3 regions of the Cohnella boryungensis genome follow, and region 2 is predicted to be linked to each of the others. Evidence: riboswitches for the same ligand, from Rfam matches in the RefSeq annotation. Region 2 holds a riboswitch; each other region holds the start of a gene.
What was found. Region 2 has a riboswitch for cobalamin ahead of cobJ (precorrin-3B C(17)-methyltransferase). Riboswitches for the same ligand answer to the same signal wherever they lie in the genome.
Positions count from the first base shown of each region.

Region 1: linked by a shared signal. The riboswitch ahead of ACFO1S_RS00200 (ABC transporter substrate-binding protein) and the one ahead of cobJ (precorrin-3B C(17)-methyltransferase) in region 2 are both predicted to bind cobalamin.
Region 3: linked by a shared signal. The riboswitch ahead of ACFO1S_RS00905 (NUDIX domain-containing protein) and the one ahead of cobJ (precorrin-3B C(17)-methyltransferase) in region 2 are both predicted to bind cobalamin.

Region 1 covers NZ_JBHSED010000001.1:54,414-58,578, reverse strand. The annotation lists gene ACFO1S_RS00210 (heme ABC transporter ATP-binding protein) at 1-438, opposite strand, end outside; gene ACFO1S_RS00205 (FecCD family ABC transporter permease) at 435-1,493, opposite strand; gene ACFO1S_RS00200 (ABC transporter substrate-binding protein) at 1,496-2,515, opposite strand; cobalamin riboswitch at 2,702-2,888, opposite strand; gene ACFO1S_RS00195 (DegV family protein) at 3,019-3,861, opposite strand; gene ACFO1S_RS00190 (nicotinate phosphoribosyltransferase) at 3,997-4,165, opposite strand, start outside.
Region 2 covers NZ_JBHSED010000038.1:23,787-27,951, forward strand. The annotation lists gene ACFO1S_RS18090 (sirohydrochlorin chelatase) at 1-443, opposite strand, end outside; gene cobJ (precorrin-3B C(17)-methyltransferase) at 518-2,311, opposite strand; cobalamin riboswitch at 2,554-2,771, opposite strand; gene ACFO1S_RS18100 ((2Fe-2S) ferredoxin domain-containing protein) at 2,871-3,227, opposite strand; gene ACFO1S_RS18105 (MFS transporter) at 3,265-4,165, opposite strand, start outside.
Region 3 covers NZ_JBHSED010000002.1:84,365-88,529, forward strand. The annotation lists gene metE (5-methyltetrahydropteroyltriglutamate--homocysteine S-methyltransferase) at 1-1,161, shown strand, start outside; gene ACFO1S_RS00900 (LysR family transcriptional regulator) at 1,182-2,123, opposite strand; gene ACFO1S_RS00905 (NUDIX domain-containing protein) at 2,185-2,676, opposite strand; cobalamin riboswitch at 3,046-3,251, opposite strand; gene ACFO1S_RS00910 (hypothetical protein) at 3,879-4,165, shown strand, end outside.

The DNA of each region.
Region 1 (4,165 bases), on a different contig from region 2:
GACCCGCTGGCGTTCGCCTCCGCTCAGCTCGCCGACCAGCCGAGACGCCAGCCCTTGCAGCTCCAACTGCTCCATCACTCTGCGAATGACGGGCTCAGGGTCGCTTGCCTCTCCGCCAAGCCAGCGCTGGTAGGGGAATCGCCCCATCTCGACAACTTCCCGAACCGTATAGCCCACGGCCGGCAGCGCCTCCTGCTGCAGCACCGCAATCCGTCGCGCCGTTTCCTTGCGGCTGTACTCGCGGATCGCTTTGCCTTCCAGCAGCACCTCGCCGGATGCGGGAGACTCGATTCCGGACAGCAGCTTGAGCAGGGTCGACTTGCCGCTTCCGTTCGGACCGATGATGCCGAAGAAATCGCCGGCCTCCACCCGAAGATCGATCTGGCGCAATACCTCTCTTCCCCCGATTCGATAGCTTAACCGCCGCGCTTCGATCATGTCCTTGCCTCCCCGCCTCTCGTTTTTCTTTTCCATAACAAATAGGCGAAAAAGGGCGCGCCGATAAACGCGGTCACGACGCCCAGCGGAATTTCCTTCGGGTTAAGCGCCATTCGGGCAATCGTATCCGAAGCCAGCACGTAGATGCCCCCGACTACGGCGGATACCGGGATGACGATCCGGTTGTCCGGGCCCGTCACCAACCGCACGAGATGCGGAACGACCAGCCCGACAAACCCGATTACGCCGGAGACGGAGACGGCCGCAGCGGTCATCAGCGTCGAGACGACAAGCACGATCAGCTTCGTCCTCTGTACGTTGACTCCCAGATGCATCGCTTGACGCTCGCCCAAGGCGAACAGATTCAATTCGCGGCTCATTGCAATCAGCACGACTGCGCCGAGCAGCATGTAAGGAAGTACGATAAGCGAATAATTCCAGCCCCGCATGGAAAGGCTGCCCATGAGCCAGTAGACGATTTCGTTGACGACGTTATTGGAGAGGGAGACCATGAAGGAAACCAACGAGCCGAAAAAGGCTTGAATCACGACCCCGGAAAGAATCAGCGTCTCCAGTTCCATCCTGCCCTTATGATAAGCCAGCCGCAGAACGAGAAACAGCGTAATCAGCCCCGTCGCGAACGACACGGCCGGTATGGTCAATTGTCCGATCCACATCTGCAGACCGAACAGAATGACGAAGGCCGCCCCGACCGAGGAGCCTGTCGCCACCCCCAGCGTATACGGGTCCGCAAGCGGATTGCGCAGCACCGCTTGAAATCCGGCGCCCGCCAGCGCCAGCGCCGCGCCTACCAGAACGGCAAGCACGACCCGGGACAAGCGCACCTTCGTAATAATCGTCTCGTCCGGGTCGTCTATGCCATCCGTGGCCGGATGCAGATTGAACAGCGTATCGGCGTAAGGCACCTGATGAAGCAGGATGTTCCATACTTTGCCGATGGGTACGTTCGCTCCGCCAAGGGAAAGACTCACGATAATCGAACAAAGGAGGAGCGCTAAGGCTCCTCCCATATACATCGTTAATTTGCCGCGCATCCTTATTTCACCTTATCGGGATGGATCGCTTTCGCCATTTCATGCAGTACTTTGGTCAGACGCGGACCGACCCGGCTGATCGAGTTGTCGTCCACCGGGAACAGCTGCTTGTTCTTCATCGCATCGATGCGGTCGAAACCCGGACGCTCCTGAATCGCCTTCAGAATGCCAAGATCGAACTCATCGTTGCTCGCATAAATAATGACTGCCGGGTTGGCTTTAATGACCGCCTCCGGATCGACTTCGAACCAGCCGGACTTCTCCTTCGAGATGTTGTCTCCGCCCGCGAGCGTAAGCACCTCGTCCATATATTCGCCGCTGCCGACCGTCCAGCCCGGGGAGAACTCCATGTACACCTTCTTCGGGGTTACGCCTTGAAGGGCGTCAGTTACTTGCTTGAGCTCCTCGCGCATCGTGGCGGTGACTTCGGCCGCGCCGGACTGAAGGTCCAGAATCTGTCCGACCGTCTCGATCTTCTCCATCACTTGCTCCAGCGTCTTCGGATCGCTGGCGAACACCTTCACGTTCAGCTTGCGCAGCTCCTCGACTACCTGGGATTGTATGCCGCCGTTGGCGAACACCACATCGGGCTTAGCAGCCAGCAGCGCCTCCGTATTCGTCTTCAGATCGCCAACCTTCTCGATGGCCTTCGCTTCCTCGGGGTAATCGCTGTAATTGTCGACGCCGACAACCTTGGCTCCTGCGCCGATCGCGAACAGCGTTTCCGTCTCGCTCGGAGCGATGGCCACGATTCTCTCCGGCGCTTGCTCGAACACGACGTCGGTGCCGGTGCTGTCCTTCAGCGTCAGGGGATAGACGGTTTTCTCTGGCGCGGGCGATTCCTCCGCGGCGCCGGACGCGGACGGCGAGGCGCTCGGCGAAGCCTGAGTCGCCGCCGGCGCGGAAGGGCTGGCGCTTGGCGTAGCCGCATTGTTGTTGCCGCCGCAGGCCGCGAGGCCGAGCGCGAGCAGCGCAACGAGCGCCCAAGCCCCTATTCTGCTCCATAGACGTGTATTTTTCATAACGATCCATCTCTCCTCTGCATTACTGATTTCTTCTTGAGAGGAGCTTGACCGATTGAACGACCGATACGAGAAACCCTCTCTCCGCGTTCGTCGGAGAGAGGGTTGGCTGACAGGAAAAAGCATGCCTTCGAATCGAAACCGAAGCATTCCCGATTGAGCCGTATCCTTATCCGCGAAGGAGTTCGTCTGCTGCATCCCAAGGCAGGTATCCTGACTGATAGGCTGACGATGCGCCTCGCGCCCTGTCCCGACGGACGGGGCGCGAGGCGATCCCTATTTCACAGTGGCGGGACCGTGCCGGACTTGCACCGGCTTCCCTTTTAACCTTCACGCCCGCAAGCGTCAAGGCACCTTAAGATATTAGAAGTCTATTCAATTGCCGCAAGCTGCCAATCACTTGGAATTATAGCCCTCGGGGCCGGGTATTGCAACAGTTTCCGTCACCGCACTCCGCTCGGCGCAGGGGCTGATCCTGTCTGAAGCGGACTGTAGACGGCGACTCACTCGCTGTAATACGTAAATCCGATCGCGCCGACGCCTGTATGCGTGCTGATGATCGGCGTCGTATGCTCGATGTCGAAGTCGTCGTACCCGGTGAGCGCCCGGACCGCGTCCTTCAGCTTGTCCGCCAGCTCGTAGCCGGCGGCGTGGACGAGCCCTACGCCTTTGATCGCCTTGCCTTTGATGTCCTCCGCGAATGCCTTGGCCAGATAGTCGACAATCTGCGCGCGGGTGCGCACCTTAGCAACGGGCGTGTATTCTCCCCCGTCGAGGGAAGCGATGATTTTGATTTTCAGCAATGAGCCGATCCACGCTCTGCCCTTGCCGATCCGACCGCCCTTGACCAGGTTGTCCAGCGATTCCACGACGACGAACAGCTGCGTGTTCTTGCGGATTTGCTCCAATCTCGCGATGATTTCAGCCATGCTCTTGCCCGCCTTCGCCATCGCGGCCGCCTCCAGCACCTGGAAGCCTAAAGCTTTCGTGATGTACCTCGAATCGACAACGGTAACCTTCGTATCCGTCATCCCGGCGGCCATCTCCGCAGACCTCACCGTGCCGCTCATCTCTCCGGTCATATGGATGGACAGAACCTCGCTTCCGTCGCTTCCAAGGCGGTCATACACCTCCAGAAAAGCGCCTGCGGACGGCTGCGAGCTTCTGGGAAGCTCCTTGGCCGCCTGCATCATATCGATAAATTCCGTGGGCGTAATGTCCACCCTGTCTAGATAAACCTGATTATCGATGCATAAAGACAACGGGACGATCTCCACGCCGTACTCTCGTAATATCTCATCCGACAAGTCGACGGTCGAATCCGTCACCACTTTGATCCTGCTCAACGGGTTTTCCTGCTTTCCGATTCTAAGGATGTAAGACTCGCTATTCTAGTAGTCTACCATTCCCGGCAGCACGACCGCAAACGCCGCTCAGAGAAGCGGGGCCCCCGGCCCTCGCTCCCCTCAGCGACTGAATTTTTATATATGCTGGCGAATGAGCCTGTCCTTCAGTTCGAGGAAGGCCGGACTGAAATTCACGCGATATTGCTCCGGATTCAGCTTGCGCAGATGCTCGGGCCAGAACTGGGTCAGCTGCTGCTCGTGATAGCTGCGGATCTCCTCAAGCTTCGGCAAGGCGTACACCAGC
Region 2 (4,165 bases):
GCGTCGGCATCGCTGCTGCCTCTCCCAACGATCAGTATCGCCGTATCCTCGTTATGCTGTTCGCCGTCTATCGGCTCAAGAGAGTCTACGCTTTGCAGCCGGGAGCTCAATATTTTCAACACTTGCTCGTGAACTCCGATCGGACGGCTGTAAATAAACTCGACATTCGGATGACGGAGCCTCGCCTCGTCGATTGCGGCAGGGATATGTATTTTGGCATGACCGGCCGAGAATAGCGTAATCGGCACGACCGCAACGCGCGTCGCTCCTTTCGCTACGCAGGTCGCCATCCCTTGCGCCATCGTCGGCGATACGAATTCGAGAAAACAAGTCTCGACGATCTCTGTCGGCAGCGCCCCCGCCAGCATTCTGACCATTTCCCGCACTTCGTTGTTGCCTGCCTCGTCCTTGCTGCCATGGCCTACGAATAATAGGGCATCCACGTGATTCTGCCTCCTCTATCAAACTCATTTTCTCTATCTTGTAGTCTCTGGATACGAAGTCTTCTTCCCCTATGCTAGTCGCCGCAAATAGCGTTCTCGATCTGGAACACCGGCACCTCCTGATGCCGATAGCCCTCGATCTCCTTCACCCGCTTGAAAAACTTATGAAAGCGTTCATTCGGGTGACCGCCGTCTCTGTACCTCGCGATAATCCGCTCGATCAGCTCCACCAGCTCGCCCGGCTCGATGCCTTCCGCGACAGGCTGCGCCGGATGGACGTTGCGCCCGATTGTCTTGCCTCCCAGGAACAAATCGAATTTGCCCCTGCGGTAGACGATGCCGATATCTTCTTGCACCGCACCGTAGCAAGCCATTCCGCAGCCGTTAAAGCCGATCTTCAATTCTTTGGGCAGCTTCATGCCCCCTATCTTGTCTTGCAGCTCCTCTGCGTAAGGGATCGATTCTCCCTTCTCTCCCTCGCAGAAATCGCAAGCCTTCACCTGCAGTACATCTCCGATAGGAGAGAGCATGAAGCCCTCGCCGCGGAGCCGGGATGTAATCGCGTCGGGCTCCGAGGTCGGGACGCGCACGATCAATTGGTGATGCGGCGTATAGTCCATCGTCCCCTTCTCCCCGATGATGTCGGCTAGTGCGAGCAGCTGCCTGGCGCTGAACTTCTTGTCCGCGACGCCGGTGCTCACCGCGAATTCGAAAATCTCTTGCTGTCGGTATACGATCCCCGCTCTGGGCGCGCTCTGCTCCGCCGGGTCCGGCGTAATCCGGGATATTCCCCGCGAGCGATCGACCAGCTCCAGCGCTTCCATCGCCAGCGCAAGCGATCCGACGACAGGCGCGCCTCCGTAGGACGGCTGCCCGGACGATTTCCCGGCAGCGCCGCCCGATTCTGCGGGTGCGGCGGCCCGTTCTGCCTCTGCGCCCGGCTTTTCCATGAGAGTCAATCTCGGCGCCAGCGCAGCTGTCTTCTCCAGTGTCGGCTCCTCGTACTCATCCTCCTCGTCCCAAGCCTCGGGCTCGGAGGGCTGGCGCAGCGCCCACGGCTCCGCTTCTTCGCGCAAGCGCTGATGCGGCTTGAGCGGCTGCACGTCCGCGCCAAGCGTATATTTGCGCTGGTAGCCCCGCGGCGTAATCATAAGTCCATCGTAGACTACCGTAGAGGAGTTTCCGATGATGACCGTTGTCAGCATGCCGATATCGTGATCCAGCATATCGCGCAGATTCGTCAGCACGACATGCTCCCTTTCCCGATAGGCGCTTTTAACAATGCCTACAGGGGTCTCCGGCGAACGATATTTCAGCAATATCCGCTGCGTCTCCACGATCTGGCGCGTTCTTCGGCCGCTGCGGGGATTATAGAGCGCAATAACGAAGTCCGCTTGCCCCGCCGCTTCTACCCGTCGTTCGATCAGCGCCCACGGAGTGAGATGATCGCTCAGGCTGATGGTGCACGCATCGTGCATGATCGGAGCGCCCAGCAGCGAAGCCGAGGAGTTGATCGCCGATATGCCCGGAATAATCTCGACCTCCACGCCGTCCGAGCGCCGCCAGCCCTTCTCCATCAGCACCTCGTAGACCAGTCCGGCCATTCCGTATACGCCGGCGTCGCCGCTGGAAATTACGGCGACCTTCTTGCCGGCCTCCGCCTGGCGAACCGCCTCCTGCGCGCGGCTGACCTCCTCGGTCATGCCCGTGCGAACGATTTCCTGATGGGTCAGCAAACCTCGAATCAAATCTACATAGGTGTTGTAGCCAATGACGACATCGCTTTCCTGCAGCGCCTCCCTGGCCCGCTTCGTAATATGCTCGAAGCTTCCGGGACCGAATCCGATAATCAGCAGCTTCCCCGCCATCGTCCGCACATCCTTTCCATTTGTCGCCTCTTGTTTTCGTGAATTGCCGGATCGCTTTCCGCCCCGCCGCCTAACCCCGAAAAAAACATCAAAAAAAACGTCCCCCACACGATAGCCGTGTTAGAAACGCTTGTCAGCGCGCAAACCTGGAGCGAGTCGAAGAGCCATCGAAAACCGGGTTTTCGATAACGCCGCCTCGTCAGGCAAGTCCGTCCTAACACTTCCCTAAATCCTCGTAGGTCAAAAGTGTATGGAACCAGGCTGGTTTCCTGACTTGGAACGTCATTCTCGTCTGCCTTCCCGGAGCGCTTCACGCGTATCCAGTGGCTTGCCTGACGGGAATGCGCCTTCCCTGGGGACGGCGTTCCTTACAGTGGCGGGTCCGTGCCGGCTTCTCACCGGCTTCCCATTTAAGCCGCTTGAGCCTTGGCCAAGCAGCACCTCATTCATCTCCGTATTCGATTGTCACGGTCATCTTAACATTGTCCGGCTGCGATTGTCTAGCAGAGCGGAGGTTTGCGGAACCCGCCGAGCATGCTGCCCATCCAATCCGGCCCGCTTAAGGCTTGTCCCTGCCCTCCACCGAATTGCCGGTTGCGGCGGCCGTCGGCTCGAAGGCGTACACCAGCTTCTCCTCCAGCCTCTCTCCGGTCAGCATTTTTCTCACCAGCTGCCTGCCCGTTTCAGGCGTAATGCCCTTATACCACGAGCCCTCGGGATATGCGATCACGACGCATGCATCCTCGCAGCGGCCGTTGCAGCGGGTTCTCGTCGTATGGATCAGCCGATCGGCTCCTAGCTTGGCGATTTCCTCGCGGATCGCCAGCGTCACCTCGTCCCCCTCCCGTTTCAGGCAGCTTCCCCCGTTACAGATCAGCAGATGAGACCTCATCCCTTGCAAGTTCCAGGTCACCAATTGAATCGCCTCCTTCTACAGCTTATGAACGATAGGCTCACACTAACTCGTTTCTCTTGCGCAGATAGCAAAATAAGATCAAGCAGCTTGCAGAACAGAGCAGCGCCAGCAGCGCGATAAACCCGTATCCGGCCTGCAAGCCGATTCTCAGGCTTTCCTCGGCCCCCTTATCGCTTCCGAACAGCTTCTGGACTTCATCGATAGTGACGCCGATCAGCAAATTCCCGATCACGCTGGCAACGCCCATCAGAGTAACAGTAAACGTAATTGCCGTATCGGTGCCGCGCGAATAGCGCTTCGCCAGGATCGCCATCACCGTCGGATAGATCGGAGCGATGCCGATGCCTGCGATAGCGAACAGAATCGCTCCTTGCTCGCCGACCGCAATAGCTGCGAAGCTGCATATTCCGGAGAAAGCCGATAGCAGCATGACCGATAACGTGTAGCCGATCTTATCCGTCAGGGGACCAAGCAGCAGGCGCGCCGCCATGAAAAAAACGAAAAACACGGACAGCATCCCGGAAGCCGCATCTGTCGACCAGCCGTAGGCCTTCTCCAAATAGTTGACGAGCCACCCTCCGACCGCCAATTCCGACACGACGCCGAACGAGAGCACCGCGACGATGAGCCATGCGGCTGGATCGCGGGAGAAGCTTTTTAAGGTCATCCGTTCCGCGCTCGTCTCGCCGTCTCCCGGAAAACGGGCCTTTAGCGACGGAATGATCGGCAGCAGGGACAAGGACAGCATGATGAGATACATCCCCCGCCAGCCCAACTCGCCTCCGAACAGGCTCCAGCCCATCATGGAAGAAGCGACGATCGGGGCGATCGCCGAGCTTAGCCCGTAGAAAAAATGGGACAGGTTCATCATCGCGCCGGTGTTTTTCGTGAAAATGCGAGCCGCCATGATGGCCAACCCGATCTCCAGCATGCCGTTG
Region 3 (4,165 bases), on a different contig from region 2:
GCCTCCGCTTTTTATACAGAGAATGAGAAGCTGTTCAGCGCATCACGCCTTTCGAATGACAACTCGGTGCAGAAGAGAGTAGATGCATTGACGGATGCCGACTTCACGAGATTGCCTGCGTTCGCTGAGCGGGAAGCCATTCAGAAAGCGAAGTTCAATCTGCCGCCGCTGCCTACGACGACGATCGGCTCGTTCCCGCAAACGGCTGAAGTCCGCGCAAACCGCGCAGCCTTCAAGAAAGGCAACATCACCGAGGAACAGTACAAGCAATTCAACTTTGATCGGATCGCGGAGTGCATCGCACAGCAGGAAGAGATCGGAATTGACGTCATTGTTCACGGCGAATACGAACGCAATGACATGGTCGAATACTTTGGCGAATGCTTGGATGGCTTTATTTTCACAGAGAACGCCTGGGTACAGTCTTACGGAACACGCTGCGTAAAACCGCCGGTCGTATGGGGCGACATTAGCCGCAGCAAGCCGATTACTGTAGAATACTCGGCGTTCGCGAAGAGCCGTACTAACAAGCTGGTCAAAGGCATGCTGACGGGTCCGGTAACGATCCTGAACTGGTCGTTCCCTCGCGAGGATATCAGCCTGAAGGAAAGCGCTCTTCAGATCGGTCTTGCGATTCGTGACGAAGTGCTCGATCTCGAAGCCAACGGCATCGAGATTATTCAGATCGACGAAGCCGCATTAAGAGAGAAGCTTCCATTGCGTCATTCGGACTGGCAGAGCGAATACTTGAGCTGGGCGATTCCTGCCTTCAGACTTGTACACAGCGGCGTTAAAGCCGAAACGCAAATTCATACCCATATGTGCTACAGCCAGTTCAGCGACATCATTCGCGATATCGATGCGATGGACGCCGATGTCATTACGTTCGAAGCGTCGCGCTCGGATCTGGCCATCATCGATGCGATTAACGAATGCGGCTTCCGTACTGAAGTCGGACCAGGCGTATACGATATCCATTCGCCTCGGATTCCTAGCGTCGACGAGCTTAAACAAGGGCTGGACCGCATGCTCGACAAGATCGAAGTCTCCAAGCTATGGGTTAACCCGGACTGCGGACTTAAAACTCGCGGTGTCACGGAAACGTGGGCCAGCTTGAAAAACCTTGTCCAAGCAGCCAAAGAAGTAAGAGCAACGCTATAATAACATACAAGAGGATGGGCTCAGTCGAGCTCATCCTCTTGGTTTATGATCGGATAGCCGAAATCCGTAATGACGGTTTTGAGCTTCGTCACATAGGCGGCAGCCAGTTGGCTCAAGCTCGCCTTCTGATTCACGATGTAACCTACCCGTATGTTCTCGTCCGTACGAAGTCGTACAGATTTGATTTGCTCCCCGTTCAGATCCTTATTCAGTACGCCCGAGCTAATCGTATAGCCGTTAAGCCCGATCAGCAGGTTGAATAGCGTGGCGCGGTCACTGACCAGTATTTTCTTCTTGTACGATCGTGTACTGAGTATTTCCTCTGCGTAGTAAAAGGAATTATATTCGCCTTGCTCAAAGGCCAAACACGGGAAGTCGTCCAAATCTTCGATGTCCAACAGCGACTTGGAGGCAAGCGGATGCTCCTCACTGATGAATACGTGCGCTTCCGCTTGGAACAGCGGATGAAACTGCAGCTCGTTGTCCTTTAATATCTTCCGAATCACCTTTCGGTTGAATTCGCTCATATAAATGATTCCGAGCTCGCTTTTCATATTCCGTACGTCTTCGATAATCTCGTGGGTTCGCGTTTCGCGTAGCGTGCACTCGTACTCATCCACGTTAAGCTCCTTCAGCAGTCCGACGAAAGCCTGCACAGAGAAGGCGTAATGCTGTGTTGAGATCGAGAACAGCTTTTTCGAAGGCTTACGATTCATATACCGCTGCTCGAGAAGCTCGGCTTGCTCCACGACTTGTCTAGCGTAGGATAAAAACTCCGCTCCGTCGCTTGAGGGCACGATTCCCTTGGACGATCGAAGGAAAATCTCAATACCGGCTTCCATCTCGATTTCTTTCACCGCGTTGGACAAGCTTGGCTGCGAAATAAACAGCTTCTTTGCCGCTTCGCTTATCGAGCCGCAACTCACGATGGTCAGAATATATTTCAATTGCTGCAAGGTCATTGGAATACCCCTTCACTTCAGAATTATACCCGCCGGACATTCGCAAAATTTTTACACAAAATCATTGGCCGACCCTAAACGGATGCTCCTTAATCCATTCAGAAACAATGAGATAAACATTGTCTTTCATATATGGGCTAAATGCGGGATCTTCCATAATTTCGCTCTGTTTTGGAATTGTATCAAGCAGCATAACCTCCTCGGTTTCAAACCCTTTCGGCAACTCCCTTAGAGCGCTCACCTTGGAGATATAGATATTTTTCACAAATAGAAGCTGCCCCTGCTCATAAATTAGATATTGCCCTATCCTTTCGATCAACTCAAGCTCTCCACCAGCCTCTTCGTACATCTCCCTGATAACTGTTCGTATAATTGGTTCGCCTTCTTCTCTATTTCCCCCAGGTAATTCCCATCCGCGACTATGATGTCGAACAAGAACCAATTTCCCTTTGTAAAAGGCGATAATCAACACACAGTTAGCTTCTTCAATCAGGCACGTCTTCGTTAATATTATATTTTGATTTGGCAAAGCACCAGGAAACTCATAATTCACACTGACCACCAACTTACTTTTATTTAATTATGGCCTACTCAGCACTTGTCTCCAATCCGTCATACCGGAACCGTGCGAATGGCCACGTTAATGTGATCGATAATCATGGTAGAAACTGCTAAATAAAAAAGTATTCAATCCTAAGATCAAATACTTTGCCCAGGCGAACGGCGATATGAATATGTGCTCCCTCATGGTTGAGCCTGTTTCTCTCTTTTCAAACTAGGATTTATTTTCCTTCAGATACACGTCTTAGCGTGTTGCAACAATAAAAGGCGTCTTCCCTGTGAAGAAACATAGGGAAAGACGCCTTCATAATCGTGAAATTATGACGGTTCATCTAACACCTCCCTATCTCCCGTAGGTACAGCAGTGCTGTCAGAACAGGCAGGTCTCCTGGCTCCGGAATCGTCACTCGGCAGCGGCCTTCCCAATCAATGTAGATCAGTGGCTGGTTGAGCTGCCTGCTCCTCCGTTACAGTGGCGGGACCGCGTCGGTATTGCACCTAACTTCCCTTTTAAGTCGGAACGACAAGCACGCTCGCCGATCAGACACCTGTTCTCGATATGAAATTTATACAAAATTAATTATTATACCTACATCTTACTCGACAATGAACGATAAAAACAAGAGCAACAGATGTGTCTATTATATATAGCATAATACCAATAATTTATACTTTGATATAGATTTAAGCTATATCCATTAAGTTAATGTCCCTTTGCCTGATGAGCATATCAGTAGTGGGGATGCATTCACATGACTGCTTCCAATCAAAAAGTTTAGCCGTCATTTATGGTGAGGTTCAGCTTAACGGGTCTATCGGCGACAAATGCGAAAGAAACAGCTGCTCCGGTGATCTGCTTGTTTCGTTCAACTATCGTACCTGTTAGTTGCTCACGCCATATTGAAATGCATGTCGACTTGGGGATATTACAGCGGACAATCTTATAGTGGTAAAATATAGATAAGAAATTTTTTTGGGGGGGAAGGTATATATGGCTGAGTACAAAGATAATAGGAAGTTAAACTTACTATTACGGTACCTAGAATATCATAACACCTACAAAAAAGCGTTCAATAATGAGGAAGAAAACGAGAAGGAGCTCCTACATTTTATCGTTGATCGTCCTGGCCGAGTCGCGGGGAATCCCCCTTCGCCGCTCAGGGTGCGAGTATCTTCCTCGGGAGGGCGATGCCAATGAGGGATGCTGCGGAGGGTCAGCAGAAGCACGGGCAGCAAGAACATATCGAGACGCTGCCACTGTTCTCCACCACGGATAAGAACGGACGGATGACTATGCTCCGGCCGGGACGTCGCGTCGGACGCGCGGCTCCGCTGATGCCGTGGCTGCTCACAGCCGGTGCACTGTGGTCGCTGACAGGCTCCGTGCCGTTCGGCGCACTGCTCGGCATGGCACCGACACCGGCGATCAACATGCTCCTCGGTCATCCGGTCACAGTAGGCATCGCCGTTTTGCTGCTGTT